2 regions of the Ectobacillus sp. JY-23 genome follow, and region 1 is predicted to be linked to the other one. Evidence: riboswitches for the same ligand, from Rfam matches in the RefSeq annotation. Region 1 holds a riboswitch; the other holds the start of a gene.
What was found. A riboswitch is a leader RNA that binds a small molecule or an ion and turns the genes downstream of it on or off. The one in region 1 is predicted to bind preQ1.
Positions count from the first base shown of each region.

Region 2: another riboswitch for preQ1. It lies ahead of queC (7-cyano-7-deazaguanine synthase QueC); the one in region 1 lies ahead of MUG87_RS15005 (QueT transporter family protein).

Region 1 is NZ_CP095462.1:2,958,089-2,969,340, reverse strand. It holds gene MUG87_RS15020 (spore germination protein) at 1-227, opposite strand, end outside; gene MUG87_RS15015 (DsbA family oxidoreductase) at 426-1,142, opposite strand; gene MUG87_RS15010 (Cof-type HAD-IIB family hydrolase) at 1,215-1,997, opposite strand; PreQ1 riboswitch class I at 2,168-2,212, shown strand; gene MUG87_RS15005 (QueT transporter family protein) at 2,219-2,704, shown strand; gene MUG87_RS15000 (sensor domain-containing protein) at 2,731-4,800, opposite strand; gene MUG87_RS14995 (response regulator transcription factor) at 5,241-5,840, opposite strand; gene MUG87_RS14990 (sensor histidine kinase) at 5,837-6,967, opposite strand; gene MUG87_RS14985 (Delta(5) desaturase DesA) at 7,133-8,149, opposite strand; gene MUG87_RS14980 (methyltransferase) at 8,367-8,975, opposite strand; gene MUG87_RS14975 (carbohydrate ABC transporter permease) at 9,092-9,919, opposite strand; gene MUG87_RS14970 (carbohydrate ABC transporter permease) at 9,942-10,784, opposite strand; gene MUG87_RS14965 (ABC transporter substrate-binding protein) at 11,089-11,252, opposite strand, start outside.
Region 2 is NZ_CP095462.1:77,281-88,532, reverse strand. It holds gene MUG87_RS00445 (YkvS family protein) at 307-489, shown strand; gene queF (preQ(1) synthase) at 633-1,130, opposite strand; gene queE (7-carboxy-7-deazaguanine synthase QueE) at 1,148-1,864, opposite strand; gene queD (6-carboxytetrahydropterin synthase QueD) at 1,857-2,339, opposite strand; gene queC (7-cyano-7-deazaguanine synthase QueC) at 2,336-2,992, opposite strand; PreQ1 riboswitch class I at 3,253-3,296, opposite strand; gene MUG87_RS00420 (DUF6254 family protein) at 3,471-3,584, opposite strand; gene MUG87_RS00415 (efflux RND transporter permease subunit) at 3,771-6,806, shown strand; gene MUG87_RS00410 (DinB family protein) at 6,857-7,375, opposite strand; gene MUG87_RS00405 (M3 family oligoendopeptidase) at 7,655-9,349, opposite strand; gene MUG87_RS00400 (MarR family winged helix-turn-helix transcriptional regulator) at 9,419-9,868, opposite strand; gene MUG87_RS00395 (ATP-binding protein) at 10,120-11,252, shown strand, end outside.

The DNA of each region.
Region 1 (11,252 bases):
ATCGGTAATGCAATTTGTAAATCAACAAGCGATGAAACATCTGCTGGAACATGCGGTAACACGTCCCGATGTAATGTTTCCTCATTAATCATGGTACGAAAAAAGGAGATTGTAATCTGAGGAGAGCCCGGTAAGGAAAATTGAATAAAGTCCTTAGACTTTTGAAACATTTCAACCAAAACAGCAATAGATTCAATTGGTGTCCCAAATCCGCCTTCTTGTCTCATATCACACTCTCCTTTCACTTGTTTTTCTTTATATTTGGCAATATCTTCATAAACTATGCTTCATGTAAAGGCTCTATTATAGCTTGTTGTTGACTTCACAAAGATTCGCTTCCCACTCCAATAACAAGTGCCCATTATCAGCATTACACTTTAACAAATTCACCAAAAAGAGAGTGTCCAAAGCTTTGGACACTCTCTTTAACTCTCTTTATTTTTAGGTACTTCACAACCCTCATCCGTACAAACGGCACTATCAGCTCCGTTAATCATTGTAAGGGGTTGTTCTTCATCCCATACCTTTTGTAGCGTTTGTAGAAATAGTTCTGTTGGCTGCGCTCCTGAAATTGCATATTTGCGATTAATGACAAAGAATGGAACGCCAGTGATTCCAAGTGCTGCACCTTCCTGCTCATCTGCACGAACTTCCTTTGCAAAAGCATCACCAGCAAGGACTGCGGCAGCTTCTTCAGTATTCAAACCAACCTCAGCCGCAAGTGCAAGTAACGTCTCATGGTCGCCAAGATGCTTTCCTTCCGTAAATCCTGCATAAAACCCGCGTTCCATAAATTCATCCATCTTACCCTGTGTTGCTGCATAGTGCGAGAGACGATGAGCATCAAACGAGTTAGTTGGCACAAAGTTATCGAAATTGAATGTTAAACCATCCTGTTTTCCTTGTTCTGCAAGATTCGCATTCATTGCTTTTGCTTGCGCTACACTCGTACCATACTTTACTGCTAATAAGCCATAAATATCCGTATCATAATCACGCTTTGCGTTCGGATCTAGTTCAAAGCTACGGTATACGAATTCAACTTCATTTTTATGCGGAAACTGCTCTAAAGCCGCCTTTAAACGATGTTCACCAATATAACAAAACGGACACATAAAGTCAGACCATATTTCAATTTTCATAGAAACCCTCCATATTTATCTTACTGTTCATCCATCGTATCATATTGAGACTTTAGTGTCTGTTATAACGCTTTACAGCAATCCTAATTTCTCTAAACCATACTTTACACCGTGTTCCTCTGCCGTTTTAGTAACCATATTCGCATATGCTTGCACTTCAGGTGCCGCATTTCCCATAGCTACACCCATCCCAACCATTGTTAGCATCTCAACATCGTTTAAGCCATCTCCAAATGCCACCGCCTCATCAGGCGCAATTCCAATACGTTCCAGAATTTTTTCAATGCCCGTTGCCTTTGTACCTGTTGACAAGTTTACATCGCAAGTACGCATCGTAGATTGACTCCAGCGTCTGAAATCAAGCTCCGGAATATGCTCTTGATATAAGCGTTCCTCTTGGGCTTCACAATGTAAAAACAACTGATAAATATGTTGTTCTTGCCAAAATGTATGAGAAGCAAGCTCTGGCTTCCATGGGTCTTGCGAAAATGCTTCTATGACATATGGATGTTCTAATGCAGTTGCTCTAAATTCTGTTCCCGCTAGATACGTAAGGGGATGTTGATGTTCCATTGTCTTTATATGCAATTTTTCTAGCACCTTTTTATCAATTGGTGTTTCATGAATTACATTTCCTTCATGCAACGCATACGAACCGTTGAAAAAAATCATGGAATCGATTCCTAAATCAGCGATAACGGGCTGTGCAAAGTAAGGAGCACGCCCCGTAGCAATCACAACATGCATACCTTTCTCTTTCAGCCTTGCGATAGCACCTTTTGTTTCATTGGCAATTTGTTTCCCGTGCGGCAAAATCGTACCGTCAATATCTAAAAACACTGCTTTATAACTCAAAAAACAACCTCCTTCTACATATCGGGGTTTTACTTATACAAATATAATTTTATCACACCATTGACTGTATCAAAATGGAAAGAACTTTTTTATGAAATACAACCGCTTTACATGCAATTTCCTGTTGACGCTTGTAACCGTAACGTTATACGATGATGTTCTGATTATAAAAAAACGTGGTTCGAAACCCTCCCACGATAAAAAACTAAGGAGAGATTACGATGCGTATCAAAACATTAGCTGTAAATAGTATTGTAGCCGCACTGTATATTGCTGTTTCTGCATTGATTCAGCCATTCGGTTTTACCAACATTCAATTTCGCGTTTCAGAAATGTTCAACCATTTGGTAGTATTTAATCCCAAATACTTCTATGGCATTGTACTTGGGGTATTTTTAACAAATTTATTCTTTTCACCAATGGTTGCATATGATTTGGTATTCGGGGTTGGTCAATCCATTTTAGCGCTGTCCATTACTATTTTCTCAGCTCGTTATATAAAAAGCATTCTGGCACGCATGACTTTTAATACAATTGTATTTACGTTCACGATGTTCCTTATTGCTTGGGAACTCAACTTGGCGCTTGATCTTCCGTTTTTATTTACTTGGTTGACGACCGCTGCTGGTGAACTAATTGTAATGACCGTTGGCATTCCAGTTATGTATGCGCTCAATAAACGCGTTAATTTTAAAGAACGTATATAAAAAAAACCTCCAGTCGGAGGCTTTTTTTATATACTTCTATTGTCATGTAATTGTGCAAAGGCGGATAGAGGAATTGGTTTGCTGAATAAGTATCCCTGCATTTTATAACACCCGAGCTCTTGCAAAAATTCCAGCTGCTGTTTTTGTTCTACACCTTCAGCAATCACATTCATCTTCAGTCCTTTTGTCATACCAATAATTGTTTTCACAATAGCCTCTTGGTTGCTGTCTTGATTAATACCACGAATAAACGATTGATCGATTTTCAACGCCTTGATTGGTAGCTTCTGAAGATAGCTTAATGAGGAATAACCTGTGCCAAAATCATCTAAAACAACCTGAATTCCTAAGTCTTTTAGCTTATTTAATTTTACAATCATATTTTCTACATTCTTCATGCTTGCAGTTTCTGTGATTTCCATTCTTAAATAATGTGGCTCCATATCCGTCTCTTGTAAAATTCTTTCCACTTGTTGTACAAAGCGATCTTGTTCAAACTGTCTAGCAGAAATATTGACTGAAACATATGTATTCGGAAAACCATTTTCACGCCATTTTTTATTTTCTATACAGGCTGTTTGAAGAATCCATTCACCGATTGGAACAATTAAACTGGATTCTTCTGCAATTGGAATAAATTCAGCAGGAGAGATGAATCCCCATTCGGCATGCTTCCAACGAATAAGAGCTTCAAAGCCATTAATTTGAGATGAACAAGTATCAACAATTGGCTGGTAATATAGACTTAATTCATTACGTTCTAACGCTTTGTGAAGCGCCTGTTCTACTTGCATCATACGTGATAAATCTTGTGTCATACCGGGATTATAAATCTTAAAATTGCTTTTTCCGCTCTCCTTCGCCCGATACATAGCTTGATCTGCTCGCTTAATAAGACCATCCGCTGTGTCTGCATGGTCTGGATAGATACTTACGCCAATGCTTGTTGTTAAAATATACTCGTACCCCTCAAGCTGCAACGGCTTCGTGATAATATGCAACAATGATTTTGCAATACTTTCTATATGCTGTATGTCCTTCACATTTTCAATTAAAATAGAAAACTCGTCGCCACCTTGGCGAGAAATAACGGTACGATCATCCATGGTTTCTGTTAGACGTTTACTTACGAGTTGTAATAAACGATCTCCTGCTTGATGTCCCAATGAATCATTAATAAATTTAAAGCGGTCTAAATCTAAATACATCACCGCAAGCTTGGTGTTACACTTCTTAGCGCGTTTTAATGCTTTTTCGAGTCGCTTATTAAACATTCTTCGATTAGGTAGCCCGGTAAGTGCATCCTGAAATGCCATAACGTGAAGATCTTCTTCAATCTTTCTCCTACCACTAATATCTGTCACAACTCCATCAAAACGGATAATGTTGCCCATTTCATCCTTGATAGGCATCACATAGTTATACAGCCACTTTGTTTTACCGTCCCGGCTAATGATACGATATTCCGATGTCCAGGACTGTCCCCCTAGTACTTCTTGATACCGCGACTCTATTTCCTCTTGGTCTTCGGGATGGATAAAACTGCGCCATATTTGCCAATCTTCCTGAAATTCTTTTACTGTTACCCCATAAATTTCTTCACATGCTGGTGAAATTTTAAAGGTATACGACTCCTTATCAAGTGTCCACACGCATACATCCAAGCTATTAAACATATTTTGTAGCTGACTCTTTGAGACCAACAACTCTTTTTGGATTTTATTCTTTTCTGTTACGTCTTCCGCAATACCTATAACACCATGTATTTCTCCTTGAATCAGAATTGGTACTGCAATCACACGAAGATCTACACTACGTCCATCTTTATGTAAAATAACCGTATCAAAGCTTCTTTGCTTTCCTTGTAAGGCTTCATTAAAGTGCATGAGCGTTACTTCCAAGTGGTCTTCACGAATAAGAGGAATAAAATTCATACTTAATAGCTCATCTTCTGTTCTTCCGGTTAATGTAAACGTCGCATCATTAACAATAATAAAGGAACCTTGGGTATCTAAGACATAACTCGCATTTGGATTATAATCAAATAATGACTTGTAAACGAGAGACAATTGAAAGTTTTGTAGTTTCTGTTTCAATAGAGTGGCACCTACTTTCTAAATCTATTCGTACATTTTATACTACGGCTGTTGAGTTTCTTACAATTTTAAAAAAACCAATCGGGTACCAATGGATTTGTCTTTCCCTCTTCATCGGTAGCTGGCTGGCATAGTCAACGATGTTAGCCCTATAGTTTTACGTCTCTGCCGTCAATAGGTTTGCCGAATTTATATATGGTACCTAAAACAAGTTATTTCTTAATATAAAAATAAATAAATGTATTTATTTTTAAAATACTACTTTCATTTGCGTCCATTTCCTCGTAATAACATATATTATTATATATGAATTGTTTTCCAATATAAACATAAGAAGGATTTTTTAATAGGTTTTGTTTCAATTCTCTGTTGATTAGCAACATCTGGCTTTAACACAGCCAAATAAAAAAACACAAAACGCATGATAGCGCTTTGTGCTTCTACTTAAACCACCCTTTTTCCTTTGATTGGGTAATTGCTTCGATTCGATTTTTCACTTCAAGCTTATCTAAAATTGTTGAGATATAATTACGAACTGTACCAGTTTTAATGCTGAGCTGATCTGCAATTTCTTTTGTATTTTTCCCATCCGCTACCAACTCTAACACTTCTTTTTCTCTGTCAGTCAATGGATTTTCTTCTCCGTACATATCATCCATTAATTCCGGCGCATATACGCGCTTTCCATTCATTACACTTCGAATAGAGCTTGCCAGCTCTTCACTTGGACTGTCTTTCAGCAAGTAGCCGCTCACACCAGCCCGTACAGCTCGTTGAAAATAACCAGAGCGTGCAAACGTTGTTAAAATAATTACCTTGCATCCTAATCCTCTTAACTCCTCCGCTGCATCTAATCCACTTTTCCCCGGCATTTCAATATCCATAATACAAACATCCGGTCTATGTTTCCGTACCAGTTCAACTGCCTCTTGACCGTTTGATGCTTTCCCTACAACTGTCATATCATCTTCCAGACTTAGAAGCGATCCGAATGCCCCTAATAACATCTGCTGATCTTCTGCAATCACAATGGAAATCATTTGAATTTCTCCTTTTCGGCCTGTTTCGTATCGTTTGGAACTGTAATGATTAACGATGTACCATCTGAAGTTACTATCTCCATCCCGCCATTGATAAACTCCAATCGCTCTCTCATTCCCGAAATTCCGTAACCAGGTGCCCCGTACGATGTAGGTGACTTAAAGGTTCCGTTATCCCTCACGATTAGAGTGATTTCCTTCCAAGATTGCTCAACTGTAATATAGCAAATAGATGCACCACTATGCTTAACTATATTCGTCACAGCTTCTTTTAAACACATACTTAAAATATTCTCTGTTAGCAGTGAAGCCTGCTTAAGAGACGTTCCTTCATAGATAAGACGAATTTCGGCCGCTTCTAGCACTTGCTTGATACGTTGTACTTCGTCTTTAAAACGAATCCCTCGCATTGAAGATACCATTTTTCTTACTTCGCTCAAAGCAGTTCTAGCGGTACGTTGTACATCCTTTAGTTCGTTACGCGCTTGCTCTGGATCTTTATCAATTAATTTACGTGCCAAATCACTTTTCAAACCAATTAATGAAAGCTTTTGTCCGAGTGTATCATGCAAGTCACGAGCAATACGTTGCCGTTCCTCTAACTTTACAAGCTCTGCAATGCGTTTATTAGCATCTTCCAGACGCTCCTCCAGCTCGTCCTTTTCTTTTCTGCTTTGAATATTAAAAGGCATTAAGATTACGCTAATCCACACAATAATAACAAATGGTAACTGCTTTAAAAATAACGCATCATGTGTGACAATGCTAAAGTTAATAGACACAGATGTACTAATAAGATGCACAAAATATATGATGAGAAAGGCAGTACGATCTGCAATGTTACCAATAAAATAAGCGAGAAAAAATGCAAAATACACATAGCTGAACAAACTTGTAGAAGTAATAGAAATACTGATTAAAATAAATGCCCAAACATAAACAGGCCAGCCTGTTGACACTAAGGCAATTCGATAGAAAATGAAAAATAAGATCGTAATGAAAACACCAATTATAATCTGAACAACTGATGAAAGCTGAAAAATAAAATAAAAAGGCAGGATACATAAAATCGTCCATATATAGGGAGAAATCCCGCCTTTTTGAAAGGTCATATATTTTTTTAGCATGAACGTAACCTCTTATACTCTTTTCTCTATTGTATCACGTTCTCTGACATACCGTATGAAGATGCAAAAGAAAGGCATGCACCCAGCACGAGCTTCTCTTAGGCTCTAAACGCAACTACACATGGCCCTTTCTTCTCTACCATCTAAAAACCAATGTTTTTGTTTTTACTTAACACTTGCTCGTTTATAACTCTGCATTGCTTTAATATCTTTAAACGTCATAAACTGTTTCGTGTTTTCATCCCACAAACGAAACTTTAACGATTGTAGACTCGTCATCAAGGTAATGGTCGGCACATTTTGTAAAGGTTCTGTATGATTATGCGCTGCCTCAAGTTTATAATTCGGCACCCGTGGACTTAAGTGATGTACATGATGGTAACCAATATTACCTGTTAACCATTGTAAGATTTTCGGTAACTTATAGAAGGAGCTTCCTTCTACCGCTGCCTTTACATATTCCCAATTCTCATCTTCTTCAAAATAAGAATCTTCAAACGTATGTTGTACATAGAATAACCAGATACCTGCCGCACCTGAGATTAAGAAAATTGGCCCTTGTACAAGCAAAAAAGCCTGCCAGCCAATTGCCCAGCATAAAAGAGCTACGATACCAGCAATCAAAATATTTGTTATATATGTGTTTAAGCGCTCATTCCAGCGCGCGCCTTTTCGGTTAAAGCGGTTGGTAATCAAGAAAATATACGTTGGACCTAGTCCGAACATAACAAGCGGATTGCGATATAAACGATATGCAACACGCGTCCAAAACGAAGATGCAATGTACTCATCCACCGTCATCATCCAAATATCACCAACACCGCGTTTATCCAGGTTGCCACTTGTTGCATGGTGCACAGAATGACTGTGCTGCCATTGATTGTATGGAAATAACGTTAATACTCCTGTAATCGTTCCTAAAATTTTATTCGCACGACGACTCTTAAAGAAGGAATGGTGACAGCAATCATGGAAAATGATGAAAACACGCACCAAAAATCCTGCCGCCAAAACTGTAATAGGAAGTGTTAACGCATAGGAAACAGCTAGACTTTTATAAGCCAAAAACCATAATACTACAAACGGTAACAACGTATTCAAAAGCTGTCTCACACTATGCCACATATCCGATTTCTCATAGGGAGCTACTTGCTTACGCAAATGCATTTGTTTATTTGTCATGTTTCATTTCCCCTTATTCATGTTATTACCTCAAATTATAAAGAAAACCCTTTCTTCGTTGTAGACATACATGTCATATGACACCCATGACAAATGTCATACCCTATATACAGGACTACATTATGGTAGAAGCATGCCGACCACACATAAAAAGTGCAGCCAAAATGGTCTGCACCCTTTTTACGTATAATTAGCTTTTCAACTTGAACGTATAACCCTAATAAGAAAGGCGATACACTAAAAACTTCTCAAACGCATTGCTTTCGTATTCTCCAGGCAGCGTTACTTCATGTATGAGTTCAAATGCCGTTTGGTTTTCTAAAAAATACATATAGTCTTCCGAGCTGTAATATAAAATTACATCCACTTCTCTGTTATGTTCTTCAATAGAACGTAAAATATTATTAATTACATTCATAAAGATTTGAATCGAGAACGGGTTAAAAAAATAAAATCGATTATCTTTTGGTTGAATCTTATAGTCTTGTGCCAAACAGTGCTCAAATTGAATTTGATTTTCTCGCTCAGGTCTTATTTCTAAATATCCTTCCCGATTTTCCATTGCTTCATTGTAAAACTCTTCATTCATTTCAACACCAATTACAGTTGCATGAAACCAATAGTTAATATAAAAATTCAATCGACCTTTACCACACCCAAAGTCAACCACATGATCCTCTGCCTGCAAGCGATAAGATTGAAATAACGTTTCTAAGGCGCTGTAAGGCGTGGGTTCGTAGCGATGATAGTGAAATGACTTATGGAAGCCTTCTTGTATTTCTTCTGTCTCGATGTTTAATAGTTCATCATAATACCATTCTGTCATGCTAAGGCTCCTCTGACTCAAATTATGTATAAATGTATCATATGGTTGAGATAAAGTATATGGCATTTACATACGAAAAAGCGATGTGTATCATCCGTACACATCGCTTTGATTCCTCATTTTCCTCCGGTCATTGATACACCTTTAACGAAGTATTTATTAAAGAAGCCGTAAATTAACAAAACAGGAAGTGTGAATACCATGGACGCTGCCATAATGAAATTCCAGTAGCTGATGTACTGTCCTTTAAACGTATTCAGCCCCAGCGGTAAAGTAAACATTTCTGTATCCGTCATCACGATTAACGGACGCATAAAGTCGTTCCAGAATCCCATAAACACAAAGATTGCTTGCGCTGCAAGAGCTGGCTTTGCCAAAGGAAGAACAATTTTAAAGAAGATACCCATTCGTCCTAGGCCATCCATTGTCGCCGCCTCTTCCAGCTCTTTTGGAAAGTTAATAAAAAATTGTCTCATCATGAAAATGAAAGTCGCATTAATAGCTGATGGAATAATCATCCCTTGATAGGAATTTAGCCAACCAATTTCCTTTAAAATAAGATAGTTTGGAATCATTGTTACTTGTGCCGGAACCATTAGTACGGCCAAAATAATAATGAATAGCGTTTTCTTTCCGGGAAAACTTAAACGCGCAAGTGCGTATCCGGCCATCGAATTGAACAATAAATTCAAGAGAGTACCCGTTACTGCGATAAAGACACTGTTGAACATCCAGCGCGGGAATAACTCTTCTTTAATAAAAATTTGCTTATAGTTATCTAGTGTAAAGTTTTTTGGTATAAAATTTATTGAACCACTAACAATCTCTTCTAAGGTTTTAAATGAAGATGAAAGGGCCCATAAAAATGGAATAAATGTAGCAACCGCATATATGATTAAAATTGTGTATAAAACGATTTTTCCTATACCGGTTTTCTTTTTCAAGCTAATCTCCTCCCTTTCTGTTTTAGTACAAGGACTCTTCTTTCGAAAACTTTCTTTGAATTAGTGTTGCGATTAAGATAACTACCGCCAAAATAAATGCTAGTGCAGCTGCATATCCCATCGTTCCCATTGTTTTAAATGCATATTGATAAACTAACAACACCACTGTTAACGTTGAATTGTCAGGCCCACCCGATCCTGCCGAGAAGATATAAGATTGATCAAACAGCTGGAAGGTACCAATTAAGCCCATAATGACAACGAATGAAGTAACGGGACGAAGGTTTGGAACGGTAATATGCCAAAACTTTTGCCATACATTAGCTCCATCTAACTCTGCAGCCTCGTACAAAGAATCCGGTATATCCTGTAAAGCTGCTAGATAAATAACCATAAAAAACGGTGCTGTAGACCAAATATTCATCATCATAATCGCATTCAAGGCAACACTTGGATCTCCTAAGAAGTTGTAAGTAGGTAGTCCTAAAAATGCTAAAGCATGGTTGATTAAACCTTCTTTGTTATACATCCACATAAAGATTAAAGTTAGTACCGCTGATGACGTTAACGTAGGTAAAAAGTAAATAATTCGAAATAGCTTTTCACCCTTCAGACCAGCATTTAACGTTGCCGCTAAAATAAGTGCCAAAATCGTTTGCGCCGGAACAACAATCACTACATATTTGAATGTATTCCATAAAGCGATTTTGGCTCTTGTATCATCTAAAATACGAGTAAAGTTATCAAATGCGATGAATTCATAGCTGGCGTTACCAAGAAGTTGTACCTTATGAAGGGAAAGATAAATTGCATAAAAGATGGGTCCAATTAAAAACATAAGTAAGATTAATATAGTAGGTGACATGAACACATATCCTTGTCCTGCCTCTCGTAGTGCGCGCCTAGAGATCTTACTAGTTTGAGCAACTACTTGAGAGGAACTGTTTGTATGGACATCAATAAACTTGTTTTCCATTGTATTTAACTCCTTTATAAACACAGCATCATTCTTTTCTTACTATAAAACTCTTCCTGCCGAAGTGCACACATGCTTCAGCAGGAAGAGTTTTACAGTATTATGCTGCAAAATCTATTCATCATTTCGTACAGATGCTTTATATCCGGATAGAGAAAGAAACATGGCTTTCTCTATCCGGATCTGCCTAAAATTATTTTTGTTTAATTTCGTTATTTGCCTGCGTTTGTGCCTCTTTTAATGCCTCTTCCAACGGACGTTTGCCCAAAAATGCACTTAAAAATTGATTGTTAAAGTTGTTAAAGATGATTGGAAGGTTAGAATCATCGGACCATACAGTTGCATATTCAGCACCTG
Region 2 (11,252 bases), 1.0 Mb from region 1:
CTTCTCTCCTGGTTAACACAATGTCAGTTTCTTCACATGTATTTATATAATGTATTTTCTCTAACATATAAATAAAACCCTTCCATTTGTTTCCTAGCGAATTTTTTGTTTCTTTTCAAGAATTTGTCATGAAAACATTTACAAACACAACATTTTAGTTCAAAATAGGAGAAAGTATATAAATACAACGCATTGATTTGACATACCGTTTTTATGTATTCATACGACGATTCATAGTCAATGCTAGAATTGTATTTCACATGATTGATTTACCTACTAAACTATTTACGTATGAGGAGAATGCTTATGAAAATTGCGGAAGCCGGAGAAGTCATTGAATTTAAAAACGGATTGCAGGGCCGCGTTCAAAAGGTCAATAAAAACTCCGTCATTGTTGATATTACTATCATGGAAAACTATAAAGACCTTGATTTAGAACCACTAACAGTTGTAAATCACAAAAACTATCGAATTGTACAAGAAGCATAATACCTTAAAAAGGGTATCTCGCACTGCGAGATACCCTTTTTCGGTTACTTTTTGAAGCTATTCAGTTAGTTTTTCTTTTTTTCGGTCACTTTTTGAAACAATCCGGTCAGTTTGCCGACCTTTTCGGCCACTTCTGTCTCAACTTATCGATTATCCACCGTCTCTGGATAGAGATCATGATTCATCATACGGTACTCCGCCATTTTTTCATATTTCGTACCAGGACGACCGTAGTTGCAGTACGGATCGATAGAAATGCCGCCGCGCGGTGTGAATTTCCCCCATACTTCGATGTAACGCGGATTCATTAGCTTAATCAGATCGTTCATGATGATGTTCATGCAGTCTTCATGAAAATCGCCGTGATTACGGAAGCTAAATAAATATAGTTTCAAAGATTTGCTTTCTACCATTTTAATATCTGGGATATAACTAATATAAATGGTTGCGAAATCTGGTTGTCCTGTTTTTGGACATAAGCTTGTAAACTCTGGACAGTTAAATTTCACAAAGTAATCGCGATTCGGATGATTGTTATCAAACGTTTCTAAAATTGCCGGGTCATACTCAAATAAATATTTTGTATGTTGGTTGCCTAGTAATGTTACATCTTGTAATTCTTCATCTTTACGTCCTGCCATTTGTTTATTCTCCTCTCTTATACACCGCGTTTATTGCCCCATACAAGGGCGTGTAGCTGCGGCAATACCTTCGCATCGTTCATCTCTTTACATTGTATGGCTTGTTCAATCAACCAATCGTAACGAGACAGCAGCTGTGACAAAAGGGCGCTGTCATCTGTTGTATGCACGTCCTCATTTCCGACTTGCAGGAAAAACGGGATATTAGGATAGCGTGTATGCACTTGCTTGGCATATGCAAAATCTTGTTCATCAAATACAACCACTTTTAAGCTAATATCTTTATGCTTCATTTTTTCAAGAATATGATCCAGCGCCAAGAAATCAGTCGTCATACCTGAGCTTGGTGGCTTTGGCGAAAAAGTCACTTCATCGACCGCAAGCAGCCAGTCCTGCCATTTGCTCCCCTGCGTTTCAATTGCTGTCCGTATACCATGTTCCTGAAGTAAAGAAACCAAAGTCCCTAGCGACTTCAACAGTGCAGGGTTCCCGCCTGACAACGTTACATGGGAAAAATTATCCCCGCCAATCTCTTGTAACTCTTGCCAAATTTCTTCTGCACTCATTTGTCGAATTTGCTCTTTAGCCGAACCGTCCCATGTGAAAGCCGAATCACACCAAGCGCAGCGATAGTCGCAACCGGCAGTGCGTACAAACATGGTTTTTTGTCCAATCACCATACCTTCCCCTTGGATAGTTGGACCAAAGATTTCCAGAACAGGAATATTAATCAAGCTCCATCCACTCCCGTCTCATCTCGGCATAGCTTGTCGCCGTTTCGTACAAGCGCACAAATTCTGTCCGAGCTCCCTGGTATTGCGGACGCTTCTTAAGCGCTAATTCCATCTGCTCAAAAATCCATACTACCATATTTTCGGCCGTTGTATTCATCGGGGGCAGCGTTTCATTTAAATAACGATGATCTAAATAAATCTCAATTTCTTCTTTCCAAATCTCTTTAATATCGCTAAAATCGATTGCAAGACCAATTTCATCAACAAAACCACTGATGCCAAATACAACTTTGTACGTATGGCCGTGCAAATTCTTACATTTCCCTTCATAGCAATGTAAGTGATGCGCCGCGTCAAAGGTGAACTCCTTGCTGACCAGCACGCGTTTATTATGATAGCGCAATTGCTTGCGATTAATATCTTGATCTATTTTTTGTAGGTTTTCTACAATGCGAAATCCGAAAAGGTTGCTCATACGTTCACACCCTTTCGCTTCATATATACATCATAGCCCGCTTTACGCAGGTGACATGCCGGACATGCTCCGCATCCATCCCCCATAATACCGTTATAGCATGTTAACGTTTTTTCTTTCACAAATTCCAAGGCACCAAGATCATCCGCGAGCTTCCATGTCTCCGCCTTATCTATCCACATCAGCGGTGTATGAATAACAAATGGATAATCCATAGCTAAATTCAACGTTACATTCAAAGACTTAATAAACACGTCGCGGCAATCTGGATAACCGCTAAAATCCGTTTCACACACACCGGTTACGATATGCTTGGCATCCATTTGCTTAGCCATAACAGCTGCAAAAGAAAGGAACAATAAATTTCGTCCGTCTACAAATGTTGACGGCAACTCGCCCTCTTCTTGTGTAATTTCAATGTCATTACGCGTTAACGCATTCGGAGCAAGTTGGTTGAGCAAACTCATATCGAGGACTGTATGCTTGACACCAAGTTCCTTTGTAATAGCAGCTGCACACTCAATTTCCAGGCTATGACGCTGGTTATAATTGAAGGTAACCGCTTCGACTTCGTCAAATTGCTGCAGTGCCCAAAACAAACACGTTGTACTGTCTTGTCCTCCACTAAACACAACAACTGCTTTTTTCTTCATACTCATTTCTCCTTTTCTATAGAAGAAAGAGACCTTGAACCCAAGAAAAGCGGAGCCGGCTCGTTCAGACGCAGAGCATAAGGTTCTCGGACCCGCAAGGCGCTTTTTGCCTTGTGAGGGCCGAGGTTCTTAGGCGGTAGCGTCTAGCCGGCGGAGCTGGACACCACCGAAAAGCGGAGCCGGCTCGTTCAGACGTAAAACCATAAGGTCCTTACACTTTTCTTGTCTTAAAAAACAGAAAACAACATCTAAGGATGTTGTTTACCTTAGTTTTTTATAGAGGGAGTTCGCGAACCTCTCCCATGCTTTGTGCATGGATTTTCTTCTGTTGTAGCGCTATTTATTCTATCATATTTAGAATGGTCGCACATTAGAAAAGAACGTATTTTTATTTTTCAGAAATTTAACATTCATGTTTTATAACCAACTTCCATATATTCCAACGTACTACAAAAAAACGCGATGAGCATCATCACATTTACTTCTTTTCCTCATCGACAAGCTCTGCGAATGATTTCACTTTACCATGTGGTTGTTGATTTTCTTTACGCGCTTTCCATTGTCTTTCTTTTTCACGTTTTTTATCAGACATGTGTACAACTCCTTATAATGTAGTCTCTTTTAGAATGACACGGAAGGGAAAAAAATATGCTGTTCACATTTCATTCACAAAACCTATACAAAAGTTACAAAAAACTGATACAAAACAGGTGCACAATGGAGAAGAATCAGCTACAATAAAGAAGTCAATTCTATTATATCAGAAGGGAATGTCACTATGAATTTTTTAACAAGATTCAGTTTGAAAAACGCGGTTGCGGTATTCATCATTTCGTTCCTTCTCATTCTCGGCGGTGCCTATTCCTTCTCGAACCTGAAGGTTGATTTGTTACCAAACATTGAATTCCCTCAGGTTTCCGTTGAAGTGGTGTATCCGGGCGCTTCTCCCGATGATGTGAACGAACAAGTCACAACAAAGCTAGAAGACAAATTTAAAGGGATTGAAGGGGTCAAAAAAGTAAGCTCTTCTTCCTATGAATCCATCGGTATTATCAACTTAGAATTTCCTTTTGATGCCGACATGGATAAAATTGAACAGCAGTTGAACACCTTCATTAAAGATGCGAAGCTGCCTGATAATGTGCAAACAAAGGTAAACCGCTTCTCATTCGGTTCCTTCCCAATTTACAACATTTCTTTGTTTGCGAAAGGCGATACAGATGTTGAACGATTGTTGGACGAATCAATTATTCCAGAACTAAACAAAATTCAAGGTATTAATAGCGTATCTGTCGGCGGTACAAAAGAAGATTTAATTCGCATCACAGTCGACAAGGAAAAAGCACTGCAATACGGGTTGTCTCTAAACGCCGTAAAAGAACAAATCAATGCTAAGTTTTTATCCTTCCCGGCAGGGCGTATTAACGCGAACGAACTCCAAGTACCGGTTCGTGTGGAAGAAAAGCTAGGTGAAGTGGAGAAGCTAGAAAATCTCCAGTTAACATCTCCACTTGCAAAACAAGGTGCGCCAGGCACTGCTCCTGCACTGCCATTACTAAAAGATATTGCGAAGATTGAAGCAGTAACCGAGCAAGCAGAAAAAACACGATACAACCAAAAAGACTCCTTGTCTATGGCTGTCACGAAAAAGCAAGATGCCAATACAGTTGAAGTTGCTGACAAAGTAACAGAAGTATTGAATAAGTACGATGATCAGGTTGACTATGCCATCGGTTTTGATTCTGCGGAAGGCATTAAAAGTTCAGTTGAAACGCTTGTAAAAGAAGGATTATTAGGTGCTCTCTTTGCTTCTTTAGCTGTACTGTTATTCCTTCGTAATATTCGTGCAACGATTATCGCGATTATTTCCATTCCGCTATCTTTGTTATTTGCGGCTATTTTCCTAAATCGTCTTGATATTTCGTTAAATATTATGACTCTTGGTGGTATGGCTGTTGCGGTTGGTCGTGTTGTTGACGATAGTATCGTTGTTATTGAAAATATCTTCCGTCGCGTACGTCGTTCAAAAGATGGTATGTCGGATGAACTCGTTGAAGATTCTACACGCGAAATTTTAATGGCGATTACGTCGTCTACAATTACAACGGTTGTTGTATTCTTGCCGCTCGGCTTTGTAGGTGGTATCACAGGTGAGTTCTTCTTACCATTTGCGTTAACGATTGTCTTTTCCCTATTGGCTTCCTTGCTGGTTGCAGTTACAGTCGTACCAATTTTGGCGCGCTTCTCCTTTAAGAAGGTGCCGAAAGAAGAAGAAGAAACGGGCTTACAACGCTTCTATGCACGTGCTATTGCTTGGTCTCTAAACCATAAAGCGATTGTGATTATCAGTTCGTTTGTCTTGTTATTTGGATCATTTGCTGTCGTTCCTTCTCTTGGCTTTACGTTTATTCCGAACGAGCAGCAAAAAACATTGGTAGCAGCGATTGAACTTCCTGCTTCTACATCTCTTGATAAAACCAACGATGTATCATTAAAGCTTGAAAAAATGTTTGCAGATAAAAAACAAATTAAAGAAGTGACAACTGGTGTCGGAAGCCGTGATTTCACAACCGGTTTAAAACGTGAAAATAAAGCAAACTACTTTATTAACCTAAAAGAAGGCACGGATGTTACAAGCTTCATTAAAGAACTAGAAAAAGACATGCAACGTATTACTGATGCGGAAGCTACAGGTACAAAGCTTGGCGTACAAGAATTATCCAGCGGTGGTCCGCCTTCCAACAACAATGTGGATATTGATTTGTACTCCAATGACTTAGAGGCTCTGCAAGAAGCCGCAGGTAAAGTTGAAGCATATATGAAGAAAAACAAAGATTTAAAATATGTGTCAAACAACTTCACGGAAAAACAAAAACAATACTTGGTGGAAATCAAGCCGGAAAAAGCTTCTGAATACGGTTTATCTGGTTTCCAAATTCTCGGTACGATTTCCGATCAAACAACACCGGTAAGTGTTGGTACGTTAAAACTTGACGGTAAAGATCAAAACGTACAATTGTCTTATGACAAAGAATTGAGCTCTCTTGCTGATTTAGAAAAAGTGACACTGTTTGGACAACGCGGTCCTGTTGCTCTGACAGAAGTAGCTAACGTCAAGGAAGTAGAATCCTTTACAGCTATTCAAAAGCTTGATGGTAAGGTGTACGCACGTGTAAGTGCACAAATTCAAGGCGACAATACACAAAAGGTTACACAAGATGTAGTAAATGGTGTAAAAGATTTGAAGCTGCCTAAGGATGTATCACTTGAAGGCGGCGGTGGTAGCGATGAAACTGTTAAAACGTTCCAAGACCTTGGACTTGCAATGTTGATTGCAATTGGTCTTGTGTACTTGACAATGTTGATTACATTCGGCAAAGCGCGCATTCCGTTCATCATCCTTTCATCACTTATTTTCGTACCAATTGGTTCTCTTGTATCGTTATTCTTAGCAAAAGAACCATTATCAGTTAGCGTAATGATTGGCTTCTTAATGCTGATTGGTATCGTTACGACAAATGCAATTGTACTAGTAGACCGTATTGGCCAAAACCGCGACAAGAAGGGCATGCCAATTCGCGAGTCCTTGATTGAAGCAGGTAAAACGCGTTTGCGTCCAATCCTAATGACGGCGTTCGCAACAATTACTGCCTTAATTCCGTTAGCCTTAACAACTTCTTCAGGAACATTAATCTCAAAAGGCTTAGCTATTACAGTAATTGGTGGTTTAACGTCATCTACATTGCTAACGCTAATTATTATTCCAGTTATGTACGAACTGTTCTTCCGTAAACAAGCAAAACAAGAGCGATAAGAAAAGACCTTGTGCACAAGCACAAGGTCTTCTTTCTCATTTTATTTCTATTATGAATGCAAGGCCCTCTTGGCTTCTTGTATCTGCGCCAAGTGCCTTTTTTCATGATAGTCTAAAAACTCCAGCCATTGCTGCACATTGATTTCACCAAACACAGGATGCTTTGCTGCTTTCTCAAACAAATCTCGTTCATCGGTTACGCTATGAATCACATGCAACAGCTCACGGCGAGACGTTTGTAGTAAGTCTTGTATTTCATCTTGCTTCATGATAGTATCTGTTGGCTTCATTTGCTCAGGTGCCTCGCGCTTGTAAGCACGGTTTAACGTAGCCTGCACGGGTTTTAACGTAACTTGTACACGCTCTGTTTTATGAAGAGCATACGTGATAGCAGACGTAACGGCCTGCTCTACTAAATGCAAATGATGTAAATTTTGCGCTACGCTCCACTTCTCTCGCTTCGGCTTAGCGTTCAACTGTGTATCGTGAAGACTAGCTACTTCTTTCACAACTTTATCTCTTGTGTTTGTTAACGTTTCCAAAATGGTTTGAATACTTGTTTGTGTCATAATTTCTCCCCCTTTTTGAAGTGGCTCTGTTAAAGTTCTTTGTTGATTTCAGCTGAGGGATTTGCTTTCCGCGGTGGCTCCTTAACTCGCTTTTCCCGCAACTTACAACTCTCACTCCAATCCACAAGTGCCAATTATCAACATCACCTTTAACTCACAGCCTTTGAAATAAAAAGACGCCTCCAAAGAAGCGCCCTATCTGTGCATGTATAGGAAGCTTTCTTCCTTATTATCCCATGAACAGCTCATAAAGTCGATAAAATTATCAGAAAATTCCTGTTACATCTTTGTGTCATCCACGCTATCAAGCCATGCTTGAATCTCTTCGACCACAGATTCAACACACCCAGGAGCAAATGGAGATGTTACGCCAGCTACTTCCACAAGCTCAAGGAAGGACTTGCTACCGCCTTGACGACATAACGTCACATAATCTGCCCAAGCTTCTTCCCTATTTTCACGCGAACGCTTCCAGAACTGAAACGCACAAATTTGTGCAAGTGTATAGTCAATATAATAAAATGGTGAATTATAGATATGACCTTGGCGTTGCCAGAAACCACCCTTCTCTAGAAAAGCTTGTCCATCGTAGTCACGATGCGGCAAGTATTTCTTCTCAATTTCGCGCCATGCCGCTTTTCTCTCCTGCGGTGTTGCATCTGGATTTTCATAGACAAAATGCTGGAACTCATCTACGCTCACTCCGTACGGTAAAAACAACAGGGCGGAGCTCAAATGTGAAAAATAATATTTCTCTGTATCTTCTTTAAAAAACAGCTCCATCCATGGCCAAGTAAAGAACTCCATGCTCATTGAATGAATTTCACACGCTTCATACGTTGGCCAATTATACTCAGGTACCGCAAAATTGCGACTTTCGTAAACTTGGAACGCATGACCTGCTTCATGTGTTAATACATCGATGTCGCCCGACGTACCATTAAAATTAGAGAAAATATATGGCGCTTTGTAATTTTCAATAAATGTACAATAACCGCCGCCTGCTTTTCCCTTTTTAGCAACCAGATCCATCAAATTATTTTCTAGCATGAATGTAAAGAATGTATCGGTTTCTGGAGATAGTTCTTTATACATTTGCTTGCCGTTTGCAACAATCCATTCAGCATTTCCTTTCGGCACCGGATTCCCTGATGGAAACTCAAAACCTTCATCATAAAATTTCAGCTGATCTACACCAATGCGCTGTTGCTGACGCTCGCGTAATTTCGTTGCTAGTGGCACGATATGATCTAGTACTTGTTTGCGGTAGGAAGCGACCATCTCAGCATTATAATCCGTACGGAACATGCGCGCATAACCAAGCTCAACAAAATTTGTAAATCCAAGCTTTTTCGCAATTTCTGTACGCACTTTCACCAGCTTGTCGTAAATTTCATCTAACCCCTCTTCATGCTCAGCCAAAAAGCCATAATAGGCCTCATTTGCGCGCCTACGAACCTCACGATCTTGATGCTGCGTAAACGGTACAAGCTGCGACAGCGTACGCTCCTCTCCTTCAAATTCGATTTTGGCGGAAGCCATCAGCTTTGTATATTGCGAAGCCAACTTGTTCTCTAACTGTAAGTCCGCCAGCACTTCATCAGAGTACGTCCGCAGTTCACAAGAAGCAAGTGCAAACAGTTGGCTCCCATATAATTGTTCTAATTCCGCACGATACGAAGAACCAACAAGCGCATGATAGTATTTTGAAACAAATCCCTTCACGACCGGCATTGTTTCATCAAAGAACTCTTGCTCGGCTTTATAGAACTCATCATTTGTATCAATCGTATGTCTCACATAACACAAATTTGCCATTGTATGATAATCATTACGTACGGCATTAATTTGTTCCATTGCTTGCTCCTGTTGCTTGGCGGAGGTTGCTTTTTCAAACTGAGCCAGCGCTTTTGTAAAACGAGTTTCTACTTCTTTCATATTAGGTCTTACATATGTATAGTCTTGAAAACTCATCTCTACTCACTCTCCTATATAGATATCTCTTTCTTATTCCATGCTCATCTATAAATTCCTGTTTTTTGATTACATTCGTGCATAATACTTTCCGACCTTTTTCAGTAATTGCAGCAATTGTTCTTTTTCCGCTGCCGTAAGCATAGCGAGTGATTCGTGTAACTTTACTTCATGAATAGGAAATATGGTCTCCATCAGCTTTGTACCTTCTGTTGTTAGGTCCGCAAAAATAACACGTCGATCATATGTACATGGACGGCGGAGCACCAATCCCTTCTTTTCTAACTTATCCACAACATAAGTAATACTACCGCTGGCAATTAAAATTTTTTCACCGATTTGTTGCAAGGGCTGACTCCCCTTATGATACAACAACTCTAGGACCGCAAATTCAGTTGGGTTTAACTCATTTTCTTGCGCAGATTCATTAGAAATATTCATCAATGCACGATGCACACGCGAAAGACCGATGAACACCTTTAGTGAAAGAGAAATCTCTTCTTTTTTATACTTACTCATTTCATCTCACCCTTTAAATATCTTGAAGTAAAAGTATCATATCGGAAACAATTGGAAATTGTCAATATATTTTCATATCTTTTATTGGAAATCATTATGTTTTTCGTAGAAAGTTTTATATACTAAAAATGAGATTTATCAAATACTAAATAAGATAAAATTATCTTTGCATGTTTTTATTTTATACATCTGGCTTTTACAAAGACTTCCCCAAGTCTGCTCAGCCTATTTAAAACAAAGGAGAACAGCTTGTGAATGCTATTTTAAAAACGATTCTATCTTATGCACTGCTCGTCGTATTACCTACGACAGCTTGTTGCACTTTTCTATTTATGTACCATCAATCCAATATGGAGAAAAAAAATAAACGAGAAGCGCGTGTCGTTGTGGATTTATACAAAGATAATCTCGACCGATTTGTCGGTGAAGCCATTTCTGCTTTGGAAACTTTAGCAATGGTAGTAGACCGAGCGAACAATGACTCTGAACAAATTCAAGAAATTTTAAATAGTATGGACAAACGCGACACGCGCTTTTCGGGTTTCTACTATGCACAAACAGATGGTGTTATTTATCTCGCATCTTATCCAATTGCAAAAACAGTAGATATATCTGACCGTCCTTATATCCAAGAAGCATTAGAAACACAAAAAACTGTTTTATCTCCGCCAATGAATGGTCGTATGGGAGGGAAAAATGTCATTGTCGCCGCTACACCCGTTATTGATAAAAAGCTGCAAACAACCGGTATTGTAATGGCAAGCCTTCGATTAGATTATGCCAGTGACATCCTTACAACATTAAAACCGGAATATCATTTTGAAGTATCTGATTCACAATATCGGGTCTTTCTAAAAGATAAGGATGGTTATTCAACAGAGGGGATTCGCAAGGTAACGATAGCACTTGACAAAGCGCCGTGGTATGTTTCTGTTTATCCATTACCTATTAATAAGAATGCACTGTATCAGCACCTTCTTGCCGAGGGATTATTCGTGCTCTTTTTAACGAACGTCTTATTTTTACTTCTGAAATATGCTCTATTAAAACGTCAAACTCAAAAAGAGCGACGTGAAAATGAAGCACAAAAACTTGAGCTGATAGGAAGTTTAGCTGCAAGTACCGCCCATGAAATTCGTAATCCCTTAACAGGAATTAAAGGATTGGTGGCTTTACTGAGTGAAAAATACACGGGTGAACAAGACCAAATGTATTTTTCTGTAATTCAAAAAGAAATTGAACGAATTAATGAAATTGTAAGCGAATTTTTGATTCTAGGAAAACCAACTGCTATTGCGCAGCAAATTTATGATTTGCGTCATATCGTTAGGGAGGTTTCGCTCATTATTCAATCCGAGGCAAATTTACATAGTGTTCACTTCTC